Regions from separate parts of the Nonomuraea sp. B12E4 genome, predicted to be linked through region 1. Evidence: riboswitches for the same ligand, from Rfam matches in the RefSeq annotation. Region 1 holds a riboswitch; each other region holds the start of a gene.
The links. Region 1 has a riboswitch for S-adenosylmethionine ahead of ABGB18_RS43770 (GNAT family protein). Riboswitches for the same ligand answer to the same signal wherever they lie in the genome.
Positions count from the first base shown of each region.

Region 2: it holds a riboswitch for S-adenosylmethionine, as region 1 does, so the genes downstream of both, thrC (threonine synthase) here and ABGB18_RS43770 (GNAT family protein) in region 1, are expected to answer to the same signal.
Region 3: it holds a riboswitch for S-adenosylmethionine, as region 1 does, so the genes downstream of both, ABGB18_RS36030 (aminotransferase class V-fold PLP-dependent enzyme) here and ABGB18_RS43770 (GNAT family protein) in region 1, are expected to answer to the same signal.

Region 1 is NZ_JBDPME010000036.1:36,327-45,974, reverse strand. It holds gene ABGB18_RS43800 (exopolyphosphatase) at 1-703, shown strand, start outside; gene ABGB18_RS43795 (hypothetical protein) at 794-1,438, shown strand; gene ABGB18_RS43790 (hypothetical protein) at 1,563-1,709, shown strand; gene ABGB18_RS43785 (Lrp/AsnC family transcriptional regulator) at 1,817-2,281, opposite strand; gene ABGB18_RS43780 (Glu/Leu/Phe/Val dehydrogenase dimerization domain-containing protein) at 2,395-3,447, shown strand; gene ABGB18_RS43775 (DUF664 domain-containing protein) at 3,503-4,492, shown strand; SAM riboswitch class I at 4,601-4,686, shown strand; gene ABGB18_RS43770 (GNAT family protein) at 4,696-5,328, shown strand; gene ABGB18_RS43765 (FAD-dependent monooxygenase) at 5,409-6,524, opposite strand; gene ABGB18_RS43760 (GntR family transcriptional regulator) at 6,618-7,538, shown strand; gene ABGB18_RS43755 (MFS transporter) at 7,663-8,964, shown strand; gene trpS (tryptophan--tRNA ligase) at 9,036-9,648, opposite strand, start outside.
Region 2 is NZ_JBDPME010000024.1:103,465-113,112, forward strand. It holds gene ABGB18_RS37590 (transposase) at 1-1,141, opposite strand, end outside; gene ABGB18_RS37595 (hypothetical protein) at 1,550-1,804, opposite strand; gene groL (chaperonin GroEL) at 1,955-3,583, opposite strand; gene ABGB18_RS37605 (cold-shock protein) at 3,937-4,137, opposite strand; gene ABGB18_RS37610 (MoaD/ThiS family protein) at 4,390-4,665, opposite strand; gene thrC (threonine synthase) at 4,690-5,922, opposite strand; SAM riboswitch class I at 5,936-6,077, opposite strand; gene ABGB18_RS37620 (RNA polymerase sigma factor) at 6,157-6,711, opposite strand; gene ABGB18_RS37625 (trehalose-6-phosphate synthase) at 6,743-8,167, shown strand; gene ABGB18_RS37630 (hypothetical protein) at 8,212-8,793, opposite strand; gene otsB (trehalose-phosphatase) at 8,882-9,648, opposite strand, start outside.
Region 3 is NZ_JBDPME010000022.1:77,506-87,153, forward strand. It holds gene ABGB18_RS36020 (NADH-quinone oxidoreductase subunit D) at 1-875, opposite strand, end outside; gene ABGB18_RS36025 (DoxX family protein) at 998-1,645, shown strand; gene ABGB18_RS36030 (aminotransferase class V-fold PLP-dependent enzyme) at 1,716-2,972, opposite strand; SAM riboswitch class IV at 3,059-3,174, opposite strand; gene ABGB18_RS36035 (TerC family protein) at 3,286-4,050, shown strand; gene ABGB18_RS36040 (cytochrome P450) at 4,050-5,243, shown strand; gene ABGB18_RS36045 (SAM-dependent methyltransferase) at 5,378-6,340, opposite strand; gene ABGB18_RS36050 (chaplin) at 6,533-6,763, shown strand; gene ABGB18_RS36055 (DUF2520 domain-containing protein) at 7,177-8,067, shown strand; gene panC (pantoate--beta-alanine ligase) at 8,150-8,989, shown strand; gene ABGB18_RS36065 (L-aspartate oxidase) at 9,314-9,648, shown strand, end outside.

The DNA of each region.
Region 1 (9,648 bases):
CTCGGTCATTCGCGATGCCGCCAATCGCGACGAGGTCATCGGCCGGGTCGCCGACACCACGGGCATCCACTTACGGTTCCTGCCGGGGCGTGAAGAGGCCCGGCTGGCCTACATCGCCGCGGGGTGCTGGCTGGGTGACAGGTCGGGTCCGTTGCTCGTACTGGATATCGGTGGCGGGACTGTGGAGGTCGCCTATGGCGATGACCAGGAGCCCGCACAGGTGCATTCGCTGCCCTTGGGGGCCCGGACGGTGACGCGTGCGCTGCTTCCCGGCGGCGCGCTGCCCAAGAAGCGGAATCTTCAAGCCATGCGGCAGCACATGCGCGAGGTGCTGGAAAGCGTCCCGCTGCCGGTCGTCGGGCCCGGCGTAAACGTGGTCGCGTCGTCCAAGACCTTCCTCCAACTGGCGAAGCTCGCCGCCACGCTGGAGCGGCCCACGCGTGCCCCCGCCCACCTCACGCTGTCATCGGTGCGGACGGCCGTCACACTGCTGGCACACACAGACGTACGGCGGCGCGGCGACCTGCCGGGCATCAGCCGCCACCGGGCCGAGCAGTCCCTGGCCGGCGCCGTGATCGCCGAAGCCCTCATGGAGGCCTGCCAGGTGCGGGAAGCACAGATCTGCCCGTGGTCCACGCGCGAGGGCCTGCTCCTGGAGCGGATCGGCGCGAGCCGCGGGAGACGGTCGGGGCGGACGTTCTGAGCCTGGCTCCCGGATGCTGGACCTGGCCGAGCGGAACATCGCCAAGGCGCTCGCGGTCGTCCGAGAAGCCGCCCCCGTACCCTTTCCTGCATGGATCAGGTGATCGACGAACCGCTGGAACGACTCCGCGCCGCCGCCCGGCGCACCCGTGAGCTGGCGTCGAGCCGGGCGAGCACCGGCCTCGGCCACCAGGACGCCGACGACGACGTCGGCACGATCGGCACGGACGATGCCCTCGGATTCGACCCCTTCCCCCTGCTCGAAGCACTCCACCGCAACGGCGTCCGCGCCGTGGTGATCGGCCAGGTCGCCGGGATCATGCATGGCTCCGCCGAACTGACCGGCGATCTGGACCTGCTCTGGGACGGCGCGCCGGTCAACGCCCCGGCCCTGGCGGCCGCCTTCGCCTCCGTCGACGCCCTGCTCGCCGACGACGAGGGAAACCCCCTGGCAACCCGGCCGGATTCCTTTCTCCGCCCCAAAGTGCAGTTCACCTCACCCGGAGCCGGCGGCGACTGCTGCACCCCGGCGCTCCCCTGGGGAGGTCTCCACGTCCGAGAGTTCCTCGACCGCGCGGTCACCGCGGCCGACCCAGGCGGCCTGGAAGTCCGCTACGTCTCGCGTGAAGACCTGATCCGGATGCGCCGCGCCATGGGTCGCCCCAAGGACCTCCGCCGGGCGGACGAACTGGACTCGTTCGCCTCAGAACGCCGTAAGAGGAACGCGCGTTTCTGATCGGTCTCCCGCAGCGGGCCTCCCGTGCCGACCAGGTACTGGGACCAGGTGCATCTGTTCGGTCGGCGATGTTGCCCCTGCCGTACCGCTGGCTGGCCTCCGCGGGACGTTCCCCCTCCGGGAGATGTCGGACGACGGGCCCTACCGGCACATCATCACCATCGGGCACTACGAACTGGGTGACGGTAGCTACCTGCATTTCGTGCTCCCGGCGAAGGCGTTCCGCGACGGTGACTACGGGCAGGCGGTCGCCTTGTTTGAAGGATTCTAGGGCTCCGAGGTCGGGGCGTCGCGGCGGAGGTGAGGTCGGATGCCGGCCCGGAGCGTCCGATCACGGGGTGAACGGCTGCCGCGGCGTGATGCCCTGAACGACGAAGTTCACGTGGGTTCGGGGAGGCGGGTGGGGGCGGTGTCGCTGACCTGCTGGAAGATCACCGAGGTGCGGAATCCGGTGATCTCGCGGCGCTTGCTGAGCCGGTCGGTGAGGAAGAAATGCAGGCTGTCGAGGTCCTGGACGGCGACGTGGAGGACGAAGTCGTCACCGCCCGAGATCACGAAGACGCTGAGGACCTCGGGCAGGCCGCCGGCGAAGTTCTTGAAGGTGTCGATGACGGCGCGGCTGAGCGGCCTGATCTGAACCGAGACCAGGGCCTGGACCTGGCGGTTGAGCGCGGCGGGATCGATGTCGGCGTGGTAGCCGCGGATGACGCCCCGGCGGGTGAGCGCGCGGACACGTTCCAGGCAGGTCGAGGGGGCCACGCCGAGCTTCCGGGCGAGCTCGCGGTTGGACTGCCGCGCATCTGTCTGGAGAAGCCGCACGATCTCCGAATCAAGTTCATCCACGTACGGAATCGTAGAGGTATTTCGGCCAATCGTTCGGTATGGGGCCCTGCTGCGCGGCAGATGCCCGGAACGCTCGGCTATCGTCGGCCAGGCGCGACAGAAAGGGCGTTCCCATGCTCGACCATGAACAGATCCTCATCCGGCGAGGCCCGCGCTCCGGCCTGCCGGTCATCATCGCCCTGCACTCCACGGCGCTGGGTCCGGCCGCGGGCGGGCTGCGGCTGTGGCACTACCCCGACTGGCGCGACGGCCTGACCGACGCCCTTCGCCTGTCGGCCGCGATGACCCTCAAATTCGCGGTCACCGGCCTGGCCAGCGGCGGTGGGAAGACCGTCGTGGCCCTGCCGCCGGGCACGTGGCTCGACCCGGCCCGGCGCCGCGACGTCCTGCATGACGTCGCCGACCAGATCGACTCGCTCGGCGGGACGTACACGGTCGGCCCGGATGTGGGGACCTCCCCGGCCGACATGGCGGTGATCGGGGAAGTCACCCCGCACGTGTTCTGCAAACCGAAGCACCTGGGTGGCAGCGGCGACTCATCCCCGCACACCGCCCATGGGACGCTCGCCGCGCTGCGTGCCGTCAGCCGGCGCCTGTACGGCGAGAGCGACCTCAAAGGTCTGCGCCTGGGTCTGATCGGGCTGGGCCACGTCGGGGAACACCTCGCCCGCCTGCTGGCCGCCGAGGGGGCCCACCTGACCGTCACCGACATCGACCCCGCCAAGATGAAGATCGCCGATGAGCTCGGCGCCGCCTGGAGCAGCCCAGAAGAGATCGTCTCCACGGACGTGGACATCCTGGTCCCCGCAGCCCTCGGCGGCCTGCTCACCACGCAGGTGGTGGGGCAACTGCACTGCCGTGCCGTCGTCGGCCCCGCCAACAACCAGCTCGACACCCCCGAGACCGCCGAACTGCTGCACCAGCGAGGCATCCTGTGGATCCCGGACCACGTCGCCAGCGCGGGCGGGGCCGTCCACGCGATCACCACCGAGGTGCACCACGCCACCCCCGACGAGGCCCTCGCCCGAGTCCAGGCCATCGAAGGCACCGTCACCGAACTCCTGCGGACCGCGGATGACCTCCACGTCACTCTCGCCCAAGCGGGACACGAGATGGCGCAGCGCCGCATCCGCGCGGCCGCCGGGCTCGTCCCCGCTGAGGGATGAGGCTCTCGCCTGCCCGGTATCGTCCCGGACCCACCACGGTTGGAGTGCGCATCCCATGGCATTACCCACGAAACTGGTTCTCGTCATCAGTGCCGATCTGCCCGCCGCCTGGGCCGTGAACGCCGCGGCCGTGCTCGGGCTCAGCATGGGCGGCCGGCTGCCCGTCCCGCCGGCGCCCGATGCCAAGGACGCCTCGGGCGGCCTGCACGCCGGGCTGAACCCGCATCCGGTGCCGGTCCTGAGCGCCACCCCCGAGCAGTTGCGCGGCCTGTACGCCAAGGCACGCGCCCGAGAAGACGTGGTCACCGTGGGCTTCAACGAGGTGGCCCGGCAGGCGCGCGACTACGACGACTATCTCGCCGCGCTGGCCGCGACCCCGGGCGAGGAGATCGACTTCGTCGCCGTCGCGGTGTTCGGCCCGCGTAACCGGGTCACGGCGCTGACCAAGCGGTTTCCCCTGCACCCGCCGGAGGCCGAGCCACGGGACTCCGCCTCCCCGGGCGAGGGGCAGAGGCGAGCCGAAATATGGCCCGCGGCCGGCGACCGCCGGTTCAGCACCCCCGCCACCGGCGACGAGCGGCCGATGCTCACGGAGATCCTGCGGGCTCAGCGTTCGACGCTGGAGCTGAAGTGCTCGGGTCTGGAATCGGAGCTGGCCCGCCGGTCGGTGGAGCCCTCCACCCTCTCGCTGCTGGGGCTGGTCCGCCACCTCGCCGACGTGGAACGCCGCTGGTTCCGGCGCGTGCTGGCCGGCCAGGACGCGCCGCCGCTGTTCTCCTCGGCCACGGACCCCGACGGGGACTTCGACGGCGCGGCGCCCGACCCGGAGGCCGTCGCGGCGGCCTGGGAGGCGTGGCGGGGAGAGGTGACGTTCGCCCAGGCGTTCACGGCCGGCGCACCTGACCTGGACGTCGAAGGTCACGACGACTGGCGCGGGACGGTCTCGCTGCGCTGGGTGCTCATCCACCTGATCGAGGAGTACGCCCGGCACAACGGCCACGCCGACCTGCTCCGCGAACGCATCGACGGCGCGGTCGGCCTGTGAGAAGGGCCCTGTGCGCAGGGCCCTGTGAGAAGGGCCCTGCGAGAAGCGCGAGGACATACCCGCGGCGTTTCTTGACCGCCGCGTGTGTGCCACGCCATGCTCAATGAGATTTCATCCAGAGGACCCGAGGGACCTGGCCCCAAGACGGTCCGGCAACCTGCCCCGCAAGGTGCCAATGCCAGGAACGATGAGGAGCCTTCGTCATGCGCCCATGGTTCGATGTCCCCCCGCTTGAGGGTTCCCTGGTGCGGCTGGAGCCGTTGTCCCTCGGGCATGCGCCCGACCTGGCCCTGGCCGCGGAGGAGGACCGCGCCAGCTACGCCTTCACGCTCGTGCCCCGCGGCCACGAGGTCGCCGACTACCTGAAGGCCCAGTTCGACCGGGTGGAGCAGGGGCTCATCCCGTTCGCGCAGGTCCGCAGGTCGGACGGGCGGGCGGTGGGGTGCACGGCGTTCTGGGACCCGCGCACCTGGCCGGGCCGCCGCGCGCTGCGTGCCATCGAGATCGGGTTCACCTGGCTCGGCGCGTCCGCACAGGGTTCGGGCATCAACGCCGAGGCCAAGCTGCTGCTGATGACGCACGCCTTCGAAACGCTCGACGTGGCCCGGGTCGACCTCAAGACCGACGCCCGCAACCAGCGGTCACGGCGCGCCATCGAGGCGCTGGGCGCCACCTTCGAGGGCGTGCTGCGCAACTGGTCGATGTCATGGGCGCCGGTGGAGGAGGACCACCTGCGCGACTCGGCGATGTACTCGGTGATCGCCCCGGAATGGCACGCGGTCAAGCACGCTCTGACCGAGCGCCTGCCCGTGCCGGGCCACGACCGGCCGGCGTGACGTCGCGATCAGCGGGGTCACATGAGGATTGTCATCCGATCCGTGGGAGATCCGCCCCCTGAGCCCCTCGGCCGGGCCGCTCAGGGGAGCTCGATCGCGTTCTTCACGTGGTCCAGCGGGCTCTCGCCGGCGGGGGACTGCCCTGCGTGGTCGCGGTTGTGCTTCACGAGCGCCTGGTTGAGCTCGACCCACGGCCGCATGCGCTCCTCGTAGGCGGCGAACGCGGTCTCGTGCCCGGACCGGGCCAGTTCGGCGGCCAGGACGTACGCGCCCACCAGCGCCAGGCTCGTGCCCTGGCCGGACAGCGGTGAGGCGCAGTAGCCGGCGTCGCCGAGCAGCGTCACCCGGCCGGCCGACCAGCGCTCCATGCGGACCTGGGCCATGGAGTCGAAATAGAAGTCGGGCGCGTCCCACATCGCCTTGAGCAGCCGGGGCACCTCCCAGCGCGCGCCCGCGCAACGCCCGGCGACCAGCCGCTTCTGCGCCTCGACGTCACGGTGGTCGTACGCGACGGGTTCCTCGGCATTGAAGCCGAGGTTGACGCGGAGCTCGGCGTTGTCCCGCACCGGATAGACCGCCCCGCCCGTGTCCCCGTCGTTGAACCAGACCTGCCAGTTCTCCAGGCCCAGGTAGTTGTCCGTGGAAAAGATAGACAGGTACGTCCCGAGGTGGTGCACGAACTCCCGCTCGGGCCCGAACACCAGGCGGCGGACGTTGGAGTGCAGGCCGTCCGCGCCGACCACGAGGTCGAAGTCGCGTGCGGCCGCCCGCTCGAAGGTGACCCGCACGCCATGTTCGTCCTGGGCGAGCGAGGTGATCGAGTCGCCGAACACGTACTCGACGTCGGACCTGGTCCTGTCGTGGATCAAGCGGCTCAGGTCGTCGCGGAGCAACTCGACGTCGTCGCTGTCGAGGCGGCCGCTGGACAGCGCCATTTCGGTGGAGCGCCACAGCTCATTGCCGTCACCGTCGAGCATGGACATGCCCTCGATCCGGGTACGGCGGCGCCGCACGTCGGAGAGGATCCCCATCCGCTCGACGACGGTGAGCGCGGTGCCGCGCACGTCGATCGCCTGGCCGCCGGGACGCGGGGCGGGAGCGCGCTCGACCACGGTGACGGTGAAGCCGTGCCGCCGCAGGAAGCAGGCCAGGGCGGGACCGGCGAGGCTCGCGCCGGAGATCAACACTGAAGTCATGGCACCTTGCTATCCCCAACAGCGCGGAAACACCCAACTGTGCTAGAACAGATCTCGCCCCGAACGCCCCAACTGTTCTAGGACAACCCCCAGATGGAAGCCCCCTACCAGCGCATCGCCGCCGAGCTCCGGCGCCGCATCCAGGCGGGTGAGCTCGCCCCCGGCGACAGGACGCCGTCCACCCGCGCGCTCGCCCGCGACTTCGGGGTGGCCCTGGCCACGGCGGTGCGGGCGCTCGCCGTACTCAAGGAGGAAGGGCTGGTGGAGGGCAGGTCCCGGTCGGGGACGGTGGTGGCGGCCACGCGGAGCAGGCCGCGGCGGCGGCCCGGCGGGGTGGAGCTGACCCGGGAGCGGATCGTGCGCGAGGGGATCGCGATCGCCGACGCCGAAGGGCTCGGGGCCGTGACCATCCGCGGCGTGGCCGCGCGTCTCGGCGTCTCGGCCGCGGCGATCTACCGGCACGTACGCGGCCGCGACGACCTGGTACGGACCATGGCGGACCTCGCATACGGCGCGGAACGCTACCCGGAGGCGGCGACGCTCGGCCGGCGCGACCGCCTGGAGTTGGTCGCCCGCACCCTGTGGCGGATCTACCGGCGACACCCCTGGCTGCCCCACCTCACCCCGCTGGGCCGTCCGCTGCCCCTGCCCGGCGTGCTCAGGCACGGCGAGCAGATGCTGCTCGCGCTCGACGGGCTCGATCGCGATCCGGCGACCGTGATGACCACCGAGGTCCTGCTCTACGCGTACGCGCAGGGGCTCGCCGTGCACGTCGAGCGGGAGGCCCAGGCGCTGTCGGCCACCGGCCTGTCCGACGAGCAGTGGCTCGGCACCCAGGGCGGGGGGATGAACGCCCTGGTCGCCGCCGGGCGGGCACCCCGGCTCGCCAAGCTGGTCGGGGAGCTCGGACCGGACGGTTACGACTTCGATCTTGACCGGCTCTTCGAGTTCGGCCTCCAGACGCTCCTCGACGGGCTGGGGATCGGCGACGCCGGCCCGGGAAGGCGGGCCTAGATCGGACGCCGGTCTGGGAGGGCGGGCCCAGGTCGGGTGCCGGTCCGGGAAGGCGGGCCTAGGCCTAATGTCGCAGGACCGATGCCCGATCCGCGAACCGCCGCCGCCCGGCACACTTTTCGGCGTGCTCAACTCCCCCGCCCGCGTCCCGGCCGTACGGCCCTTCCTCGTCGGCATGTTCGTCGACGCCCTCGGCAACGGCCTGTACGTGCCCCTGACCTTGCTGTTCATCCAGCAGGTGACGGGGCTGCCCGGGCCCATGGTGGGTCTGGGGGTGACCGTGGCGGCCACGCTCGGCCTGGCCGCCAACCCGCTGGCCGGGGTGCTCATCGACCGGTTCGACGCGCGTACCGTGCTGGTCGGCACATACGTCGTCCGCGCCCTCGGTTTCGCCCTCTACCCGCTGGTGGACGCCTTCGGCCCGCTCGTCGCGATCGCGGCCGTCATCTCCGCCGGGGACCGCGCCTTCTATCCCGCCTCGGTCAGTTATGTCGCCGCGCTCACGGAGGACGGGGGCCGGGACCGGTTGTACGCGCTGCAGGCCACGGCCCGCAACGTCGCCTTCGGCCTCGGCGGCCTGCTCTCGGCGTCCGCCGTGTCCCTGGCCGGCCGGACGGGATTCACCCTGATCGCGGTGCTCAACGCGGCCAGCTTCGTGCTGGCCTCCGCCTTCCTGCTCATGTCACGCGGCCCCGGCAGGGGCGCCCGCCCGCCGGGCAAGCCGGGCGGCTACCGCCAGGTTCTGGCCGACCGGCCGTTCATGGGGCTGGTGGCGGCGGAGCAGGCGTTCACCCTGAGCCACCTGATCCTGTCCATCGGCCTGCCCCTCTACGCCGTCTCGGCCCTCGACGCTCCCCCGGCCATGCTGGGCATCCTCTACACGATCAACACCCTGCTCGTCGCCGTCGGCCAGATCCCGGTGCGGCACCTGCAGCGGCACGCCCGCCGTACGCATGCGATGGCCCTGGCCGGCGGCGTCTTCATCCTCTCCTTCGCCCTGTACGCCGCCACGGCCCTCGTCCCGCCCGGTCTGCCCCGGATCTCCGCCCTGGTGGCCGCCACCCTGGCCTTCACCCTGGCCGAGCTCCTCCACAGGCCCCCGTCCGCCTCGCTGGCCGCCGGCGTCGCACCGCATGCGCTCCGCGGCCGCTACCTGGCCGTCCACCAGATGACCTGGTCGGTGGGCCAGGTGGTCGCCCCCGCCGGCTTCTCCGCCCTGGTCGCCGTGTCGCCGCCGCTGCTGTGGGCGATCCTGGGAGTGCTGCTGGCCATCGCCTGCGCGGGACTGCTGCGGCTGTCCTCCCGGTTGCCGGCCGAGGCCCTCACAGCTTCCCCGGTCAGGCGTGAAGCACGTGATCCCGGGCCGTCCGGGCAAGGTGGTGAAGGCGCGGCGGATCGGGGCCGACCAGCCGGCCCCGGCGTTTGACGGCGCGGCCCCGATCCGGTCACGGCCGGCTCACCAAGCCAGAACAGGCCTGGCGGCCGCCCGGGGAGAGCTCAGCCGGGCAGCAGGCCGATGGCTGACTTCGCCTGTCGAACCTTCCGGCCCGCCAGCTCCCTCGCTCGTTCGGCACCGGTACGCAGGGCCGCCCGCACGTGGTCCGGATCACCGCTGAGCCGCAGGTAGCGGTCGCGGATGGGCGCCAGCGTGGCCACCACCGCGTCGGCGACGGCTGCCTTCAGCTCGGCGTACCGGTCGAACCGCTTGGCCAGCACATTCGGGTCCTCATGGGTGCAGGCGGCCAGGATGGCCAGCAGGTTAGCCACCCCGGGTTTCCGCTCCGGGTCGTAGACCACGTCGCTGCCGGCGTCGGTGACCGCGCGCATCACCTTGCGGCGCAGGACGTCCGGCTCGTCCAGCAGGCGAAGCGTCCCCGTTGGTGAGGCGGCCGACTTGCTCATCTTGTCGCCGGGGGCCGTCAGGTCCATGATGCGGGCGGCGACCGGCGGGTTGACCGCCCGCGGGACGGTGAAGGTCGGCCCATAGCGGGTGTTGAACCGCTGGGCGAGGTCGCGGGCCAGCTCGACGTGCTGGGTCTGGTCCTCGCCGACCGGCACCTCGTCGGTGTCGTACAGCAGGATGTCGGCGGCCATCAGGATCGGGTAGGTC
Region 2 (9,648 bases), on a different contig from region 1:
TGTCCAGCTTCATCTGCAGGGTGCCGGGGCGGCCGGCGACCTCGGTGCTCAGGTACAGCTTGCTGTACCGCCAGGTGCGCCGCCGGCCATCCTCCAGGCAGCGCAGCGGTGACAACGCCGGTCCGCGCGCTCGCGAGGGTTGAAAGGGTCCAGACCGGTGCCCGGTCGGGATGCGTGCACGAGGATTTGCGCGACGACGTCCGGCGGATGGCCTCCGGCCCGTCGGACGTGGCGGGGGCAACAGATCACACCGCTCGACATCGACCGCATTCCAGTCGGACTCCGGCGTCTTGGGACGCGCACCTCCTCGCCTGTACCAGGTCAGCGACTTGGTGGCGGCCACCAGCAGATACCGCTTGGCCTTCGCCGGCCCGACCCGGATCGGCGTCTCATCGCAGCACACCACGTGGGCGAGGGTGAGCAGGGTCCGGATGCGGGCGTTGGCCTTGGCCACCGCGCCGGCGGCCCGGCTGATCAGGCCGTGGACGAAACCGGGCGAGGGCTCGGCCCCGGTCAGCGAAGTGACCAGCTCAACGCAGCGGTGCACCGGGATCGCGTGGACCACCATGAGATAGACGCACCAGGCTTGCAGGTTGATCCCGAAGCTGACCGGCGCGGCGGGCACCCCGGCCGGACGCTCGGCGCAGTGCACCCTTCCGCACCGGCAGGCCACCGTGTGCAGGTTGAGCTGAAAGCGCCGGGCGCTCACCAGCGGAATCTCGATCTGCTGATGACGAGCCGTCACCCCCAGATCGGCCGCCTCGCCCAGGTCGGCCCCGCACGCACACGACCCTTGCGGGAAGTACTCAGTGATGTCCCCGGCAGCCACCCGATCCGACCAGGCCAACGCCGTCCCCTCGGCACCGGGCTGCTTGCCGGGCCCGCGCTTACCCGCCTGCCCGCTCTTCGCCGCACGCTTCTTAGGTGCAGTACGGCCCGGCAGGTCATCGACCGAGGGCGGCATCCCGGAATTGCCGCTGTTGCGCGAGATCAACCGTTCCAGGCGGGCCGCTCGCTCCCGCAACTCGGCGTTCTGCTTCTCCAGGATCGCCACGCGCTCGCGCAGGGCGGCGTTCTCCACCAAGAGGGCACGCGTCAGAGCAATCAACTCCTCGCGGGGCATCTCCTCCAGGCCTGACACCAGAAGATCACACCATCATCCGCCCGCTTGATCAAAGTCACGGACGGTAGCACACCTAGCCGGAAGGTCACACCCTGCGCACGGCCTGAATGTTTACGCGCTCAGGTGTACGGCGATGCCGGAATAGCGTCGCCCGGCCCCGGACTCACCCGCCCACCAGGTCGGCGTGAACGCGCAGGGAACGCCATCGCCTTCAGCCAAAACGCCAGCACATCCAGCTCACGTGGGCTGAGCCTAACCGTGGCCGGAGAAATGACTCCGCCGAATACGGTCATCGCCGCCAATCCGAGCCAACCGCCAAAACGCCCCCAGGCCCAAAAGGCCCCGCCCCCCAAAACACCCCACCACCCGAAAAGGGCGCCCCACCGACCTCGGCAGGGTGTCCGGAATCCGGCGTGGTGTGCGCGATCAGTTGCCCGCCGACGCGCCGGCACACGACGTGAGCTCCGGCATCAACACGTCCACCGGCGGCAGCCCCACGTGCGGGCTGGGCAGACAGAACGGCACCCGCAGCTTCTTCAGGACTTTGAAATCACTGCCGAAGGGGTTGATGATCTGCGACTCGGCGACCGTGGCGTCCGCGCGGCCGGGGGCGGCCAGGGCGGTGGCGGCGGCCAGGGCGAGGGCGGCGACGCCGAAAAAGCGCTTGGTGCGAGAGAACATGCAACTACTCCTCTTGCCTGAGAGGTTTGGCGGCAACCAGACTTCCTCACTCCAAGTAGCGGATCAATTCTGAAACGTAATACCTGGGAATCGAAACGAGGGCGGCCCGGAAATCCGGGCCGCCCTCGTTGGGAACGGCGAAGAAAAGACCTAGAAGTCCATGTCGCCGCCGCCACCCGGCATGGCCGGAGCGGCAGGGGTCTTCTCGGGCTTCTCGGCGATGACGGCCTCGGTGGTGAGGAACAGCGCCGCGATGGACGCGGCGTTCTGCAGCGCCGAACGCGTCACCTTGGCCGGGTCCAGGATGCCGGCGTCGAACATGTTGACATATTCGCCCGAAGCGGCATTCAGGCCCTCACCCGGGGTGAGGTTGCGCACCCGCTCCACCACGACGCCACCCTCGAGGCCGGCGTTGACGGCGATCTGCTTGAGCGGCTCCTCCAGAGCCTTCTTCACGATCGCCGCGCCCGTGGCCTCGTCGCCCGACAGCTCCAGCTTGTCGAACGCCTTGGCCCCGGCCTGCAGCAGCGCCACGCCACCACCGGGGACGATGCCCTCCTCGACGGCCGCCTGCGCGTTGCGCACGGCGTCCTCGATGCGGTGCTTGCGCTCCTTCAGCTCCACCTCGGTCGCGGCGCCGGCCTTGATCACGGCCACGCCGCCGGCCAGCTTGGCCAGCCGCTCCTGGAGCTTCTCCCGGTCGTAGTCGGAGTCGGTGCGCTCGATCTCGGCGCGGATCTCGTTGACCCGCCCGGAGATCTGCTCGGCGTCACCGGCGCCGTCCACGATCGTGGTCTCGTCCTTGGTCACGACCACCTTGCGGGCGCGGCCCAGCAGGTCGAGGGTGGCGGTCTCCAGCTTGAGGCCGACCTCCTCGGCGATGACCTGGCCACCGGTCAGGATCGCGATGTCGTTGAGCATGGCCTTGCGGCGGTCGCCGAAGCCCGGAGCCTTGACGGCCACCGAGCGGAACAGGCCACGGATCTTGTTGACGACCAGGGTGGCCAGCGCCTCGCCCTCGACGTCCTCAGCGATGATCAGCAGCGGCTTGCCGGCCTGCACGACCTTGTCGAGCAGCGGCAGCAGGTCCTTGTTGGCCGAGACCTTGCTGTTGACGATCAGGATGTACGGGTCCTCGAGCACGGCCTCCATGCGGTCCGAGTCGGTGACGAAGTACATCGACGTCATGCCCTTGTCGAAGCGCATGCCCTCGGTGAGCTCGAGCTCCAGGCCGAAGGTGTTGCTCTCCTCGACGGTGATGACGCCTTCCTGGCCGACCTTGTCCATCGCCTCGGCGATGAGCGAGCCGATCTCGGCGTCGGCGGCGGAGATGGAGGCGGTGGAGGCGATCTGCTCCTTGGTCTCCACGTCCCTGGCCAGCTTGGAAAGCTCCTCGCTGACCCGCTCGACGGCGGCCTCGATGCCCTTCTTCAGAGCCATCGGGTTGGCGCCGGCGGCCACGTTGCGCAGGCCCTCACGCACCAGCGCCTGGGCGAGCACGGTGGCGGTGGTGGTGCCGTCGCCGGCGACGTCGTCGGTCTTCTTGGCGACTTCCTTGACCAGCTCGGCGCCGATCTTCTCCCAAGGGTCCTCGAGCTCGATCTCCTTGGCGATCGAGACACCGTCGTTGGTGATCGTGGGGGCGCCCCACTTCTTCTCCAGCACGACGTTGCGGCCCTTGGGACCCAAGGTCACCTTGACGGCGTCGGCGAGCTGGTTCATACCGCGCTCGAGACCGCGCCGGGCGTCCTCGTCAAACGCGATCATCTTGGCTGCCATAAGGCTAGACCTCCCAGATGCAGGGTGGCTTGTCGTGGACCGAGCCGACGCCCGCGACGGCATGGGTCAGCATCTCCGTTCGGCAGACCCCATCGTCTCGATCCGAGTGTTGGCACTCTGCTGCACAGAGTGCCAACGAACTGTTTAGCACTCTACCCTGCCGAGTGCAAGCGAGCACCCACCTGACGGGCATGCAGCCCCAGGTCAGTCCCCAAGCCGGCCCTACCGCCAAGTAACTCCGGCGGGCCGCTGGATGCGACCCGCCGGACCCCAAGTCGACGAAAGGTTGTGTGGCAGGCTCACACGGACTGCGCTGCCGTGCGATCCCGGCCGGTGCATACCAGTGAGGTGATTCAGACCGCCCGGACGGACTCCGCCTGCGGCCCCTTCTGGCCCTGCGTGATCTCGAACTCGACGCGCTGCCCCTGTTCGAGAGATCGGTACCCGTCCATCAGGATCGCTGAGTAATGGACAAATACATCCTTACCACCGTCTACCGCGATGAAGCCGTAGCCCTTGTCCGCGTTGAACCACTTGACGGTGCCCTGCGCCACTTCCGACTCCTCTTACTGGGCTCCCAGATCTCGCCCATTCCTCCGCGAGACCTGTAATCGTGCGACTTAACGGAAATCAAGCCAGACGATCGCCCTCGACCATACCTGTGGCACGGGGTTCGGCAACAGAGTCAATCCGCAAACTACGTATTTCTTCGCGGACAAGGTGGTTCAACCTTGAATTGACCAGGAAAAGCAGAAGGCGCCCGCTAGGGGCGCCTTCTAGGGTGGACGTGTTCGGGTGTTCGGCACTCAGCCGCCGGCTACGGCGGGGATGATTGAGATCTGTGTGCCCTCAGGGGCAGGAGTGTCGAGCCCTTCGGCAAATCGGACGTCCTCTTCCCCCACGTATACGTTGACAAAACGACGAATCTTGCCCGATTCATCCAGAATTCTCGCGCCGATCCCCGGGTAGTCGGAGTCGAGCTTGGCAAGGACGTCACGAAGAGTCGCGCCCTCACCACTCACCTCCGCGTTGCCGCCGGTGTAGGTGCGCAGAATCGTCGGAATCCGCACAGAAACGCTCATGTTTAAGTTCGCCTTTCCTGATTGTCAGACAGCCGCGCGGAACGCGTCGAGAGAGGGCCGGATCACGGCGGTGGGCTGGGCGTCGTCGCTGATCGCGTCCAGCGTCTTGAGCCCGTCACCGGTGTTGAGCACCACGGTCTCGGCCTCGGGATCGAGCTGTCCCGTCTCGACGAGCTTCTTCAGCACGCCCACCGTCACGCCGCCCGCGGTCTCGGCGAAGACGCCCTCGGTCGCGGCCAGCAGCTTGATCGCCGCCACGATCTCGGCGTCGGTGACGTCCTCGACGCCCCCGCCGGTGCGCCGGGCGATGTCCAGCACGTAGGGCCCGTCGGCCGGGTTGCCGATGGCCAGGGACTTGGCGATGGTGTCGGGCTTGACCGGCCGGACGACGTCGTGCCCGGCCTTGTACGCGCTCGACACCGGCGAGCACCCGGCCGCCTGCGCCCCGAAGATCTTGTACGGCGTGTCCTCGACCAGCCCCAGCGCCACCAGCTCCTTGAAGCCCTTGTCGATCTTCGTGAGCTGCGAACCGGAGGCGATCGGGATGATGATCTGCTCGGGCAGCCGCCACCCGAGCTGCTCGGCGATCTCGTATGCGAGCGTCTTGGAGCCCTCGGCGTAGTAGGGCCGCAGGTTGACGTTGACGAAGCCCCACTTGTCGCCCATCGGGTCACCGATCAGCTCCGAGCAGAACCTGCTGACGTCGTCGTAGTTGCCGTCGATCCCGATCAATCTGCCGCCGAACACCCGGGCCATGGCGATCTTGGCCTGTTCGAGGTTGGCCGGGATGAACACGCACGCCTCCAGCCCGGCCCGGGCCGCCGCGGCCGTGACCGCGCCGGCGAGGTTGCCGGTCGAGGAGCAGGAGAGGGTGTGGAAACCGAAATTGCGGGCCGCCTCGACCGCCATGGCGACCACCCGGTCCTTAAAGGAGTGGGTGGGATTGCCCGAGTCGTCCTTCACGTGCAGGGACCGAAGGCCGAGCGCCCGGGCGAGGTGGTCCGCCTTGACAAGTTTGGTCCAGCCGGGGTTCATGTTGGGCTTACTCATGACGTCGGCCGGGACCGGCAGCAGCGACCGGTAACGCCAGATGTTGGCAGGGCCGGACTCGATGTCCGCGCGGGTGACTTCACCGAACGAATAGGCGGCTTCGAGCGGCCCGAAACACTCCTGACAGGCGAAGCTCGGACCCAGCGGATAACCCTTGCCGCACTCGCGGCAGGACAGACCGACAGCAGGACCAAAGTCAAGCGACATGAAGCGAGGCCTTCCCTCATCTTCGCCCGCGGCCACCTTGACCGCAGACCGGAATTGGCACCTGTCCCGGTCGGCCTCGCCAGGTCGCGAGCCTCAGAACCGGGAGGGTTGCCGGGGCTTCGCAGGGCCGGTCCCTCCACCCCTCTGGATGAGCAATATTCAGTTGTCGAAATGGACTCTACCCGCCCAAGTGGCCGAAACATCCACCCGTCTCAATAGATGAGACGGGTGGTCTCAGCGATAGTCTTCGCCCAGCACTCCCTGCACATATTTGCGCGCCTGGTGAATGCGCGACTTCGCAGTGCCCAGCGGAATCTTGAGCTGTTCAGCCACTTCGTTGTAGTCGAGCTGGACGATGTCACGCAACACCAGCGCCTGCGCCAGATCGGGCTTGTCGGCCTCCAACGCCTCCATGGCATCCAGCAGGTCGAGCCGTGACCCCGCGATGACGCTGACCCGGCGCACGTCCGGCTTCTGCATCGGCAGCTCGTCCGAGCTCTGCTCGGCCGCCCTGCGTTTGAGCGAGCGGTAGGTGGTCCGCGCGCAGTTGGCCGTCACGATGTGCAGCCAGGTGCTGAACCTGGCCCGCCCCTCGAACCGCCCGATGTTGCGCGCCACGGCCAGCAGAGTGTCCTGCGAGGCCTCCTCCGCGTCCTGGTGATAGGGCAGAATCCGGGCGCAGTGACGCATCACATCAGGCTCGATCCGCGCCAGCAGCTCGCCAAGCGCACGGTGGTCCCCGGCGGCGGCGGAGCGGGCGAGTTCCTCGGTTAGCTCATCAAGCGCCATAGCTGGGATCCTATGGTCGAAGGGAGCCTAGATGAACAGCATTCTGCTGGCCTCCAACAGAGGGCCCGTCTCCTTCACCGTCTCCGACGACGGCGAGCTGACCATGAAACGCGGGGGTGGCGGCCTGGTGTCCGGGCTGTCGGGAGTGGCCAAGGACGACGGCGTGCTGTGGGTGTGCGCCGCGCTGTCCGACGGCGACCGCAGCGCCGTACGCCTGGCTCCCGGCGGCCGGATCGACCAGGCCGGCTACGACACGGGCCCGGTGCGGATGCTCGACATCCCGCCGGCCACCTTCCACCGCGCCTACAACGCTGTGGCCAATTCCACCCTGTGGTTCGTCAACCACCTGCTCTACGACATCCCCAACTCGCCCAACTTCGGCACGAGGTTCGAGCGCGAGTGGGAGTCCTACCGCGACTACAACGGCGCGTTCGCGCTGGCGCTGGCCGAGAACGCCGGGCACGGCGCCCGGGTGATGGTGCAGGACTACCACCTGACCCTGACCCCGGCGATGCTCCGCGCCGAACGGCCCGACCTGCGCGTCGCCCACTTCAGCCACACCCCGTGGGCGCCGCCCGAATACTTCTCCCTGCTGCCCGACGAGGTGGTCGGGGAGGTCCTGGAGGGCATCCTGGGCGCCGATCACGCCGGGTTCCTGGCCGACAGGTGGGCGCGGGCGTTCATGGACTGCTGCGAGTCGTTGCTGGGCGCGGAGGTGGACCGCGTCGGCCGCAGCGTCACGCACGAGGGCAGGACGACCCGCATCGGGGTGCACAGCCTCGGCGTGGACGGCGAGGCGCTCTGGCAGCGGGCCTGCGAGCCCGACGTCGAGTCGCACATGACCGCGCTCAGGGAGCAGGTGGGCGACCGCCACCTGATCGTCCGCATCGACCGCACCGAGCTGTCGAAGAACATCGTGCGCGGCCTGGTGGCCTACCGCGAGTTCCTCGCCGCGCACCCCGAGTGGCACGGGCGCGTGGTGCACCTGGCCTTCGCCTATCCCAGCCGTCACGACCTGCCCGAATACCGTGAATACACCGCGTCGGTGCAGCGCCGCGCCCAGGAGATCGAGGACGAATACGCCACCGAGGACTGGGACCCGCTGATCCTCAACGTCAACGACGACTATCCGCGTTCGCTGGCCGCGTACCGGATGGCCGACGTGCTGCTGGTCAACCCCATCCGCGACGGCATGAACCTGGTCGCCAAGGAGGGCCCGATCCTGTCGCCCCGGTGCGCGCTCGTGCTCTCGCGCGAGGCGGGGGCGGCGGCCGAGCTGAGCCCGTACGCGCTGATGGTCAATCCCTACGACATCAGCGGCACCGCCGGCGCGCTGCACGACGCGCTGGTCATGCCCGAGGATGAGCGCCGGATGCGGCGCGACAAGCTGTACGCCGCGGCCACCGCCCTGCCACCGGACAAGTGGCTCGCGGCCCAGCTCGACGCCCTGAGCTGAACGGGGGGTCAGCGCCGGTCGGCACCCTTCTGAGCTGAACGGGGTCAGCGCCAGTCGGCGTCCTTGAGCGCGGCGGCCAGCCCCGGCGTGCTCCACTGGTCGACGACGAGGATCCCGGTCGCCGGCAGATACCACTCGCGCTGCACGTAACGGGACTTCCGCTCGAAGCGCGTGCGGGTGACGCAGGTGGCGTTCCACTCGTTGTAGGCGGCCTTGTGCCCGGGGCCGACCTGGCGCAGGCCCTTGGTCCTGATCTTGCCGAGCACCTGGCTCCACGCGCCGTTGTGCGGGCAGGGCTGTACGTCCGTGGCCGGGTAGAAGGGCCGGGCACCGGTGTAGGGCCGGAAGATCTCGTCGCCTCGCTTGGACGCCTTGGGCCCGAGCACCCAGAAGCTGTCGCAGCCGGGAGTGCCGTACGAGCTCGTGGGCTTGGCGCACTTGCCGGTGACCACCCGGGTCCAGTCGGCGGCGACGCGATGCGCCTTCCACGTGGCCGGCAGGTGGAGCGTCAGGCCGCCCCTGAGCTTGAGCGCCTGCGTGGGCGCGGCCGAGGCGGTCGCGGGGAGGGGAACGGCGAGCAGGGTGGCCGCGGCGACGGCCGCGACGGCAAGGCAACGCTTGGACATGCGGTCGACCCTAGGGCCCGCGGCTTGCAATCCGGTCACGAATGGCTGTGCTCGGGCCGATCGCGAACTTCGGCGGCTCGCGGGCCCGTCACGGGCGGGTGAAGGCGGAGGCCAGCTCGGCGAGCAGCGCCACCACGCCCTCGGGCCCGTCCACCACGATGTCGGCCCGCTCGGCCAGCGCCGTCACCTCAGCGGACCCGCTGCACACGGTCACACCCGGCAGCCCGGAGGCGCGTACGGCGTCGAACGCGGCCAGGTCGCCCAGATCGTCACCGACGAACATGACGGACCTCGCGGCCCGCTCCGCCAGGAACAGGCTGAGCGCGTGCCCCTTGTCCATGCCGGGCGGCCGCAGCTCCAGCACCATGCGCCCGGGCTCGACCACCAGACCGTGCTTCTCGGCCAGCTTGGCCAGCGGCCCGCGCAGCGTGGCGAACGCCCCCTCGGGGTCGGCGCTGCGCCGGGTGTGCACCGCGACGGCCCGGCCCTTGTCCTCGACGGTCACGTCCCGCAGGCCGAGCGAGTCGAGCAGCAGCGGCAACTCCGCCTCGGCGCGCGGCACGCCGGGGGGTGGCGGCGGTGCGGAGACCCGGCCGTCCTCCCAGCGTTCGAAGCCGTAGTGGCCGAGCACCACCAGCCCGGGCACGTCGGCGAGGCCGGGCCCGAGCTCCAGCGCGGTGGCCGCGGGCCTGCCGGTCACGATGGCCACCGCGCCGACGTGGGCGCCGAGGTCGGCGAGAACCGCCGGCGCCTCCGGGTGGATCACGGCCGTGGCGGGGTCGGGCACGATGGGCGAGAGGGTCCCGTCGAAGTCGAGCCCGATCACGGCGCCCGCCGGATCGCTCAAGATCGCTT
Region 3 (9,648 bases), on a different contig from region 1:
CGCAGCCGGTCGACGCAGGCGTCGGCCAGGTCGAGCGAGACCTTGAGCTGGTCGAGCAGCACCTCGAACCGGGAGTGGCAGTCGCCCGCGTCGCGGGTGACGACCTTCACCGGCAGCTCGGGGTAGGCCAGATACGGGTCGTCGCGGCGCAGGTCGAGATCGACGCCCGAGGCGCGGGCGATGGGGCCGCTGACGCCGTACTGCATGATCTGCTCGCGGGAGAGGACGCCGACCCCCTTGGTACGCGCGACGAAGATCTCGTTGTGCAGGATGAGATTCTCGATGTCGGGCACCCGGCGCCGGGTCTCGGTGATCGTCTCGGACACCCGGTCGAGCCAGCCCAGCGGCAGATCCTCCTTGAGCCCGCCGACCCGGTTGAACATGTAGTGCATGCGCCCGCCGGAGATCTCCTCCATGACGGCCTGGATGCGCTCCCGCTCGTTGAACGAGTAGAACAGCGGCGTCATCGCGCCCAGTTCCAGCGGGTAGGAGCCGAGGAACATCAGGTGGTTGAGCGCCCGGTTGAGCTCGGCCAGCAGCGTACGCGCCCACACGGCCCTGACCGGCGGCTCCATGCCGAGCAGGCGTTCGGCGGCCAGCACCACGCCCAGCTCGTTGGCGAAGCCCGACAGCCAGTCGTGCCGGTTGGCCAGCATGATGATCTGCCGGTAGTCGCGGACCTCGAACAGCTTTTCAGCGCCCCGGTGCATGTAGCCGACGATCGGCTCGGCGGTGGCGATGCGCTCGCCGTCGAGCGTCAGCCGGAGCCTGAGCACGCCGTGCGTGGAGGGGTGCTGGGGGCCGATGTTGAGGATCATGTCCTCGGTGGCCAGCTCTTTCGCGCCCGCGCCGATCCCGACCACACGTTCCGTCATACGGCAATGCTGCCACCGTCCCGGTTGATGATCCAGCGTGGGGGAGGGTCAAGAGATAGTACGGCAACGCATCCTGAAGCTGGACATGGGGAGGAATATCGGTAACGGGGGGAGAAAACGCCATGAAGAGAGTTCTTTTCGATGCCGTCGCATTGATCGCGAGAGTGGGGACCGGCGTGATCTTCGTGGCCCACGGCTGGCAGAAGTGGCGGGGCGGCTTCGGCGCCACGGCCATGCAGTTCAGGGAGATGGGTGTCCCGGCGCCCGAACTCGCAGCCGGGTACACCACCGTCATCGAGACCATCGGCGGCCTCCTGCTGATCCTCGGCCTGCTGGTACGCCCGGTGGCGTTGCTGCTGCTCATCGGCATGCTCGCCGCGATCACCTTCGTGCACCAGGCCGACCGGGTGCTGACCGCCGAGAACGGGTGGGAGCTCCCGGGCGCGCTCGGCGCGCTCAGCCTGCTGTTCCTGGCCCTGGGCGGGGGCCGGCTGGGGCTCGACGGGCTGTTCAACGCGATCTTCCGCCGGCGGGCGGAGCGGCGCGTCGCCGAGGAGGAACTCGCCGCCCACGCTCCGGTCCGCCAGGTCGAACCCACCCAGACCGGCGGTCCGACGACGCCCGCCGCCACGGAGCCCGCGGAGCCGCCCCGCGTGCCCAGGCAGCCGGCCACGCCGGGCTCCCGCAGGCTCAACGACCAGGACATGCGCGACATCGACGCCCTGATCGCCGACGAGCCGCCGGAGCACCGCAAGCCGCCGAACCGCTGACGCCCGGCCGGCTCCGGCGCCTCGACCGGGCCGAACCGTTGACGCCCGGCGCCTCGATCGCGCCGAACCGTCAGCGCGCGGCCAGGTCCCGCAGGGCCTCGATCAACCGGTCCACGTGCTCCTGCGTGGTACCGAGGCCGATCGAGGCGCGTATCGCCGAGGCCGTGCCGTCCTCACAGCCCCCGGTGGTGGTGTCCAGCAGGTGCCGGACGAACGGATGCGCGCAGAACTTCCCGTCACGCACGCCGATGCCGTACTCGCTGGAGAGGATCTCGGCCACCTCGCGGGCGGAGCGGCCGGCCAAGGTGAACGACACGATGCCCACGCGCGGGTGGTCCTCCCCCCACAGCGACAGCTCGCGTACCCCCTCGATGCCGGCCAGCCCGGCCCGCAGCCGCTCGATCAGCCGCTCCTCCTCGCGCACCAGCGCGGTCCAGCCGGTGGCGCTGAGCGCGTCGCAGGCGGCGGCCAGCGCGATGGCGCCCAGCACGTTCGGGGTGCCCGCCTCGTGCCGCGGCTCCGGATCGTCGTGCCAGTCCACCTCGCCCCCGGCGGCGTCCCCCACCGAGCGCACCGCGCCGCCGCCCTTCAGGTACGGCTCCCCGTCGGCCAGCCAGTCGCGCCGGCCGATCAGCGCCCCGGTGCCGAAGGGCGCGTACAGCTTGTGCCCGGAGAAGACCACGTAGTCCAGGTCGAGCGCCGTCAGGTTGAGCCGCCGATGCGGTACGAGCTGCGCCGCGTCCACCAGGATCCGGGCCCCGTGCCGGTGTGCGATGTGGGCCAGGGCGGCGATGGGCCACAGCTCGCCGGTGACGTTGGAGGCGGCGGTCACCACGAGCAGCTTGGGCCCGTCGATCCCGGCCAGCGCCTCGTCGGCGGCGCGTACGGCCGAGCCGGGCAGGACGGGCGGCGCCAGCCGTACGGACCGCTGCCAGGGCAGCAACGAGGCGTGATGCTCGGTGTCGAACACCACGGCGGTCGTGCCCGCGGGCAGGCAGCGGGCCAGTAGGTTCGTGGCGTCGGTGGTGTTGCGGGTGAAGATCACGGCGTCCTCCGGCCGGGCGCCGACGAACGCCCTGACCGTGTGGCGCGCCTGCTCGTACCTGGCGGTGGTGAGCTGGGAGGCGTAGCCCGCACCGCGGTGCACGCTGGAGTAGGCCGGGAGCGCGGCGGCGACGGCGGCGTTCACCGGCTCCAGACAGGGGGCGCTGGCGGCGTAGTCCAGGTTGGCGTAGCCGACCAGCCTCCCGCCCTTGACCGGCACCTCCAGGTCGGCGCCCAGCACCGCGGGGAGCGGGCGGTCGGCGGAGGTGGGGGCCTGCGTCAGGGTCTCGGCCGGGGCGGAATCGAAGATCGTCAGCGTGGGCACGGCATATCTCCTCGGGGGTCATCGGACCCCTGGAGCAGCCCCGGAGCCCGCGCTTGCCCGCCACACCCCGTGGCGGACCAGGTCTTCACCCGGGGCACCCCGCCGCGGACGCGAGGGTTGCCGGCCAGCTAGCCGGGGCTTGTCGCTGGCACTCATGACCTACGAAACGCACTATAACCGACAACCGGCCGTTTATCGCAAGCCCGCGAACTTATGCGGCCGTCTGCTCGTTGCTACCGGGAAACCCATCACGAGCCATGGAGGTGCGCGGATGTTGGACTGGGTGGCCGACCCCCAGATCTGGATCGGCTTCTTCACCCTCGTCGCCCTGGAGATCGTTCTCGGGATCGACAACATCATCTTCATCTCCATCCTGGCGGGGAAACTCCCGCCCGAACAGCGGGACAGGGCTCGCGTGCTGGGCCTCGCCGCGGCCCTCATCAGCCGCCTGATCCTGCTGCTCGGACTGACCTGGGTGGTACGCCTGACCGCGCCGCTGTTCACCGTCTTAGGCCAGGACATCTCGGGGCGAGACCTGATCCTGCTGCTCGGCGGCCTGTTCCTGCTGGCCAAGAGCGTCACGGAGATCAGTCACAGCATGGACGCCCCGCACGACAAGGACGGCAGGAAGGGCGCCGGCGTCTCCTTCACCTCCGTGATCGTGCAGATCATGCTGCTCGACATCGTGTTCTCGCTCGACTCGGTCATCACCGCCGTCGGCATGGTGGACGAGCTCGGCGTGATGATCGCGGCGGTCGTGGTGGCGGTGCTGGTGATGTTGTTCGCCTCCGGGCCGATCAGCAGGTTCGTGGACAAGCACCCGAGCGTCAAGATGCTGGCCCTGGCGTTCCTGGTGCTGATCGGCATGGTGCTCGTCGCCGAGGGCTTCGACCAGCACATCCCCAAGGGCTACATCTATTTCGCGATGGCGTTCTCGGTCGTCGTGGAGCTGCTGAACATCCGGATGCGCGGCAGGCACGCCAAGCCGGTCGAGAAGGACGCTCCGGAAGAAGGGGCCGCTCCTAATATGAACTAGTGCTTTTCGATCCCTGGGACCCGGAATTCGTGGCCCATCCGTACCGGGTCTATGACGAGCTGAGACGCCAGGCGCCCGTCAGCTACTTCGAGCCGACGGGCCAGTGGCTCGTCTCCCGGCACGCCGACGTGAACTCCCTGCTCCGGGACCGCCGCCTGGGCCGGTCCTACCTGCACGTGGCAACCCACGAGGAGTTCGGCCGGCCGCCGGAGCCGGAGTTCCAGGAGCCCTTCTGGCGAGTGATCAGGGCGGGCATGCTGGACGTCGAGCCGCCGGTGCACACCAGGCTGCGCCGGCTGGTCTCCAAGGCGTTCACGCCGCGCATGGTCGAATCCCTGCGCCCCCGTGTGCGCGCCGTCGCCGGGGATCTGGTGGAGGCGTTCGTGGAGAAGGGCGGCGGCGACCTGATCGCGGAGGTCGCCGAGCCGCTCCCGGTGACGGTGATCGCGGAGATGCTCGGCATCCCCGGCCAGGACCGCCACCTGCTGCGCCCCTGGTCGGCCGACATCTGCGGCATGTACGAGCTCAACCCCACCCCCACGGCCCAGCACACCGCGGTACGCGCGGCGTCGGAGTTCGCCGGCTATCTGCGCTCCCTGGCCCATGACCGCCGGCGAAACCCGGGCGACGACCTGATCAGCGCGCTGGCCGGGATCACCGAGCTCACCGACGACGAGCTGGTCGGCACGTGCGTGCTCCTGCTGAACGCCGGCCACGAGGCCACCGTGAACGTGACGGGCAACGGCTGGTGGGCGCTGTTCAGGAACCCCGACGAGCTCGCCCGCCTGCGCGCGGACCGCTCGCTGCTGCCCACGGCGGTCGAGGAGCTGATGCGCTGGGACACGCCGCTGCAGATGTTCGAGCGCTGGGTGCTGGAGGACATCGAGGTGCACGGCGTGGAGATCCCGCGCGGCTCGGAGGTGGCGCTGCTGTTCGGCTCGGCCAACCGGGATCCGGCGGTGTTCGAGGACCCGGACCGGCTCGACGTGGGGCGCGCCGACAATCCGCACATTTCCTTCGGTGCGGGGATCCACTTCTGCCTGGGCGCGCCGCTGGCCCGCATCGAGCTCATCGAGTCGTTCGGCGCGCTCCTGGACCGCGCAGCCGTGCTCGAACTGCGGCAGAGGCCCGACTGGAAGCCTGGCTACGTCATCCGCGGCCTGCGCTCCCTGGACGTGACCGCCACCCCCTGAACGCCCGCCCGGGACTTCCCGTCCAGGAGGTCCCGCGGACGGGCCGCCGGAAGCTCACCGCGTGCGGAGCTCCCCACGCGGGGAGCTCACGGCGTGGGGAGCTCATCGCGTGCGGGGCTCATCGCGTGCGGGGCTCAGCGTCTCTGGGTGAGCCAGCCGAAGCCGCCGAACCCCGCCGGATCGATCAGCTCGCCCTCCTCCGAGGCCCTGGCCAGCGCCCGCAGATAGGCGCGCGGATCGGTGCGGGCGAGGTCGATGGGCGGGCGCGCGCCGGCGATCCCCAGCCCGCGCAGCGCGTCGCGCTGTGTGGACAAGGTTGTGGATATCGCACCGGCCCGCCGACCCGCCTCCGCGCACGCGTCCAGCGCCACATGAGCCGTGATGTCGCAGGTCCCGTCGGGTACGGGGGCCACGACCGCGCCGTCCCGGTAACCGGTCAGCGTGCCGCAGGGTGGACGGTTATCCACAGGGTGTGCATAATCCACGGCGATCGCCCGGCCCCTGGTGAGGCGTACCAGGACCGAGGCCCAGGCCTCGTCGCGGGGCCAGCCTATCTCCGCCCGCGAGCCCACCCGGGACAGCGGCCACCACCGGTCGAGCCAGGCGCGGTCGGCGGGCCGGGGCGGGCCGCCGAGGCGCTCCTCGCCCGTGTGTGCGTTGACCATGATCAGCCGGGGCCCGTCGGCCGTCTGCTCCACCACGTCGAGCGGCACGTTGTCGAGCCATTCGTTTGCGATGGCCAGCCCGGTGATGCCCGCGGGCACGTTGACGCGCCAGGCGATCCGCTCCGGCAGCCCCTCCGGTCTGGGGGACAGGTCGACGGCCGTGACGCGCAGCCGGTCGCGCAGCGTGGGCTCGGCGGCGGCCAGCACCTGGGTGACCAGCAGGCCCTCACCCGCGCCGATGTCGACGAAGTCGAGCACGTCAGGGCCGCCGAGCTCGGCGTCCACCTCCTCCAGCAGCGCCACCATCGCGTCGGCGAACGCCGCCGAGGCGTTGACCGAGGTGCGGAAGTGGCCCGAGGGGCGCTCGCGGAGGTAGAAACCAGCCTCTCCGTACAGCGCCCGCTCCGTTGCGACGCGCCAGGTCAGCCACATGTCCTGGACTATCTCACGAGATATGGGTAGTACGCACAGCCACGGGACGGCTACTCGTAGTCGCTGACTTGCGATACCGTTTACCCATTGTCATCGAGTGATTGCGTTGCGCCAACATCCAGCTGACGGAGCCGGTCACTCACCCGATCGAGCACCCTGCGGCCACTGGCCGCTGAATGAAAGGAAGCCCTCGTGCTGAAGAAGCTCGTGGTCATCGCCGGGTCCATCGCGATGCTGTCCCTGGCCGCGCCGGCTGCCCACGCCGACATCACCAGCGGCAACGGCGGCGTCATCTCCGGTAACCAGCTGCATCTTCCGATCACGGCCCCGATCAACGTCTGCGGCAACGCGATCGCCGTCATCGGCGTGGCCGTCGCGGGCTGCAAGGGCGGCGCGGGGGCGTTCGCGCCCAGCCACCACTGAGCATCCGCCGGGCGACGACGGAAAGCCGTCTGCCGGGCGACGGCACTGGGTGTCTGCCGGGCGACGGCGCTGTGACGCGGCCGAGCCCGGCCCCGCACAGGCGGGCCGGGCTCGGATGGCCGGCCAATCGGCGGATGGCCGGCCTAGTCGCACCTCCAAAGAGGTCGCATCGGGCGCGGGCGTCGGGTCTTGGCGAAGGGCTCGGCGCCCGCAGCTATGCGATGACCCTCTCTCCTCATCTCTTTCGACAGGGGGTGCACAATTCGTATGCCCTTGTCGCATTTGTCGGTAACTCAACGCCAGGCAAAACAGCGGTCACGCCGGTGTGCCGCTGACCGCGCCGCACCTTCCGCACTCCTGGGCGGCCGTTACGCTGGTCGGCAGTGCCATCAGGTCGACAGAGGTGTGACGTCATGGACGCAGGGGATCGCCCGGCACGGCTGACTGTCGGCGTGCTCGGGCCGGGCAAGGTCGGCTCAGCCCTCGGCGCCGCGCTGGCGCAGGCAGGGCACCAGGTCGTGGCCGCGAGCGGCGTCTCCGACCGCTCGCAGCGCTGGGCCGCGGACCGGCTCGGCGTCACCCCGACCCGCCCCGACGAGGTGGTCGGGGCAGCCCAGCTCATCCTGCTCACGGTGCCGGACGACACGTTGCCCGACCTCGTCAACGGGCTGGTCACCACGGGGGCCGACCTCCAGGGCAAGCTGCTGGTGCACACCAGCGGGGCCTACGGGCTGTCCGTGCTCGACCCGGCGACCGAAGCCGGCGCGCTGCCGCTGGCCCTGCATCCGGTGATGACGTTCACGGGCCGGGACGACGACCTCAACAAACTCACCGGCATCTCCTACGGCGTGACCGCGCCCGAGATGTTGCGGCCCATCGCCGAGGCCCTGGTGATCGAGATGGGCGGTGAGCCGGTCTGGATCGCCGACGCCGACCGCGCGCTCTACCACGCGGCGCTGGCCGGGGCGGCCAACCACATGGTCACGCTGATCGCCGAGTCCTCCGACCTGCTGCGGCGCATCGGGGTCGAATATCCCGGCCGGATGCTGGGCCCGCTGCTCGGGGCGGCGCTGGACAACGTGCTGCGGCTGGGCATCGCCGGTCTCACCGGCCCCGTCGTGCGCGGTGACGCCGGCACCGTCCGCAAACACGTGGACGCGCTGATCCTGGCGGCTCCGGAGGCGGCCGACGCCTACATCGCGCTGGCCAGGCTCACCGCCGACCGGGCCCTGGCCGCCGGGCTGCTCAAACCGGAGGAGGCCGAGCGGCTGCTCGACGCGCTCGGGGGCAATATATGGACCTGATCACCGCGTTCCAGGGCAATATGGACCCGTCGCGTTCGAGAGCGATGTTCCGGACCCTGATCATCGCTTTCGGAGGGCGTTTATGGAGCCGATCGTCGCCAGGAGCCGGGGGGACCTGGTCAAGGCACGCCGTGGTGACGCGGTGGTGGCCCTGGTGCCGACCATGGGCGCGCTGCACGAGGGCCACCGGTCCCTGATCAGGGAGGCCCGCGTGCGCGCTGGTCAGGTCGTGGTCAGCATCTTCGTGAATCCCCTGCAATTCGGCCCAAGCGAGGATTTTTCGCGCTATCCCCGTACTTTTGACGACGATTTGAACGTGTGCCGTGCCGAGGGCGTCGATGTCGTGTTCTGCCCGGCCGTCGAGGACATGTACAGCCCCGACCGTCAGGTGAGCGTCTCCGCCGGCCACATGGGCACGATCGTCGAGGGCGCCGCCCGGCCGGGCCACTTCGACGGCGTGCTCACGGTCGTGCTCAAACTGTTCAACCTGGTCAGGCCCGACGTGGCGGTCTTCGGCCAGAAGGACGCCCAGCAGCTCGCCCTGATCCGCCGCATGGTCGCCGATCTCGACCTGCCGATCGAGATCGTGGGCGCGCCGACCGTACGCGAACCCGACGGCCTGGCGCTGTCCAGCCGCAACCGCTACCTGTCCGCGGACGACCGGCGGGTGGCGCTGGCGCTGTCCCGGGCGCTGCGCGCGGGCGCGGCCGCGTTCACCGCCTCGGAGATCCTCGCGGCGGCCCGGGCGGAGCTCGACGCGGCCGGTCCGCGGCTCGGCGTGGACTATCTGGTGCTGGTGGACCCGGAGACGTTCGCCGAGGTGAACGAGTCGCACGCGGGCCCCGCCGTGCTCGCGGTGGCGGCCAGGACCGGCGCCACCCGGCTGATCGACAACGTCTTCCTGACCTTGAATCCCGGCTGAGGCGGATCACCGTCGGGGAGCTGCGTGATGAGCCGCTCCGGCGGATGGAGGTGGGCGCGGCCAGGCGGTCTGGCCGCCGGTCCACCCCCTTCGGAGGTCGAGGTCCAGCGGGTGTTCCGCCACGACGATGGCGGTCTGGAGCCGATGACGCTCGGGGAGCCCGACCTCCACGGCGAGCGGCGCGCGGCCGTCGGGCTGGGGCCGTTCACCGAGTACGAGGTGTTCATGAGGAGGGTCGAGAGCAACTGGGCCCCCGGGGCGTGTTCCGGGGACAGGGGACGTTATCGTCATACTGACGAAATAGTCTCAGTGAGGAGACCCCCGATGAGTGCACCAGCGATTCCCCTGCGTCTGACCGCGCCCGCGCCCGGCTGGACCGTCGAATCGGACGTGGTCGTCGTGGGCTCGGGCGTGGCGGGCCTGACGGTGGCCCTGCACCACGCCGAGCTGGACCCGGCGGCCAAGATCCTCGTCGTCACCAAGGACGTGCTGTCCTCCGGCTCCACGCGATGGGCCCAGGGCGGCATCGCCGCCGTGCTCGGTCCGGGGGACACGCGGGAGGAGCACCTGAACGACACGTTGCTGGCCGGGGTGGGACTGTGCGACTCGCAGGCCGTACGCACGCTGGTGACCGAGGGGCCGGACGCGGTGCGGCGGCT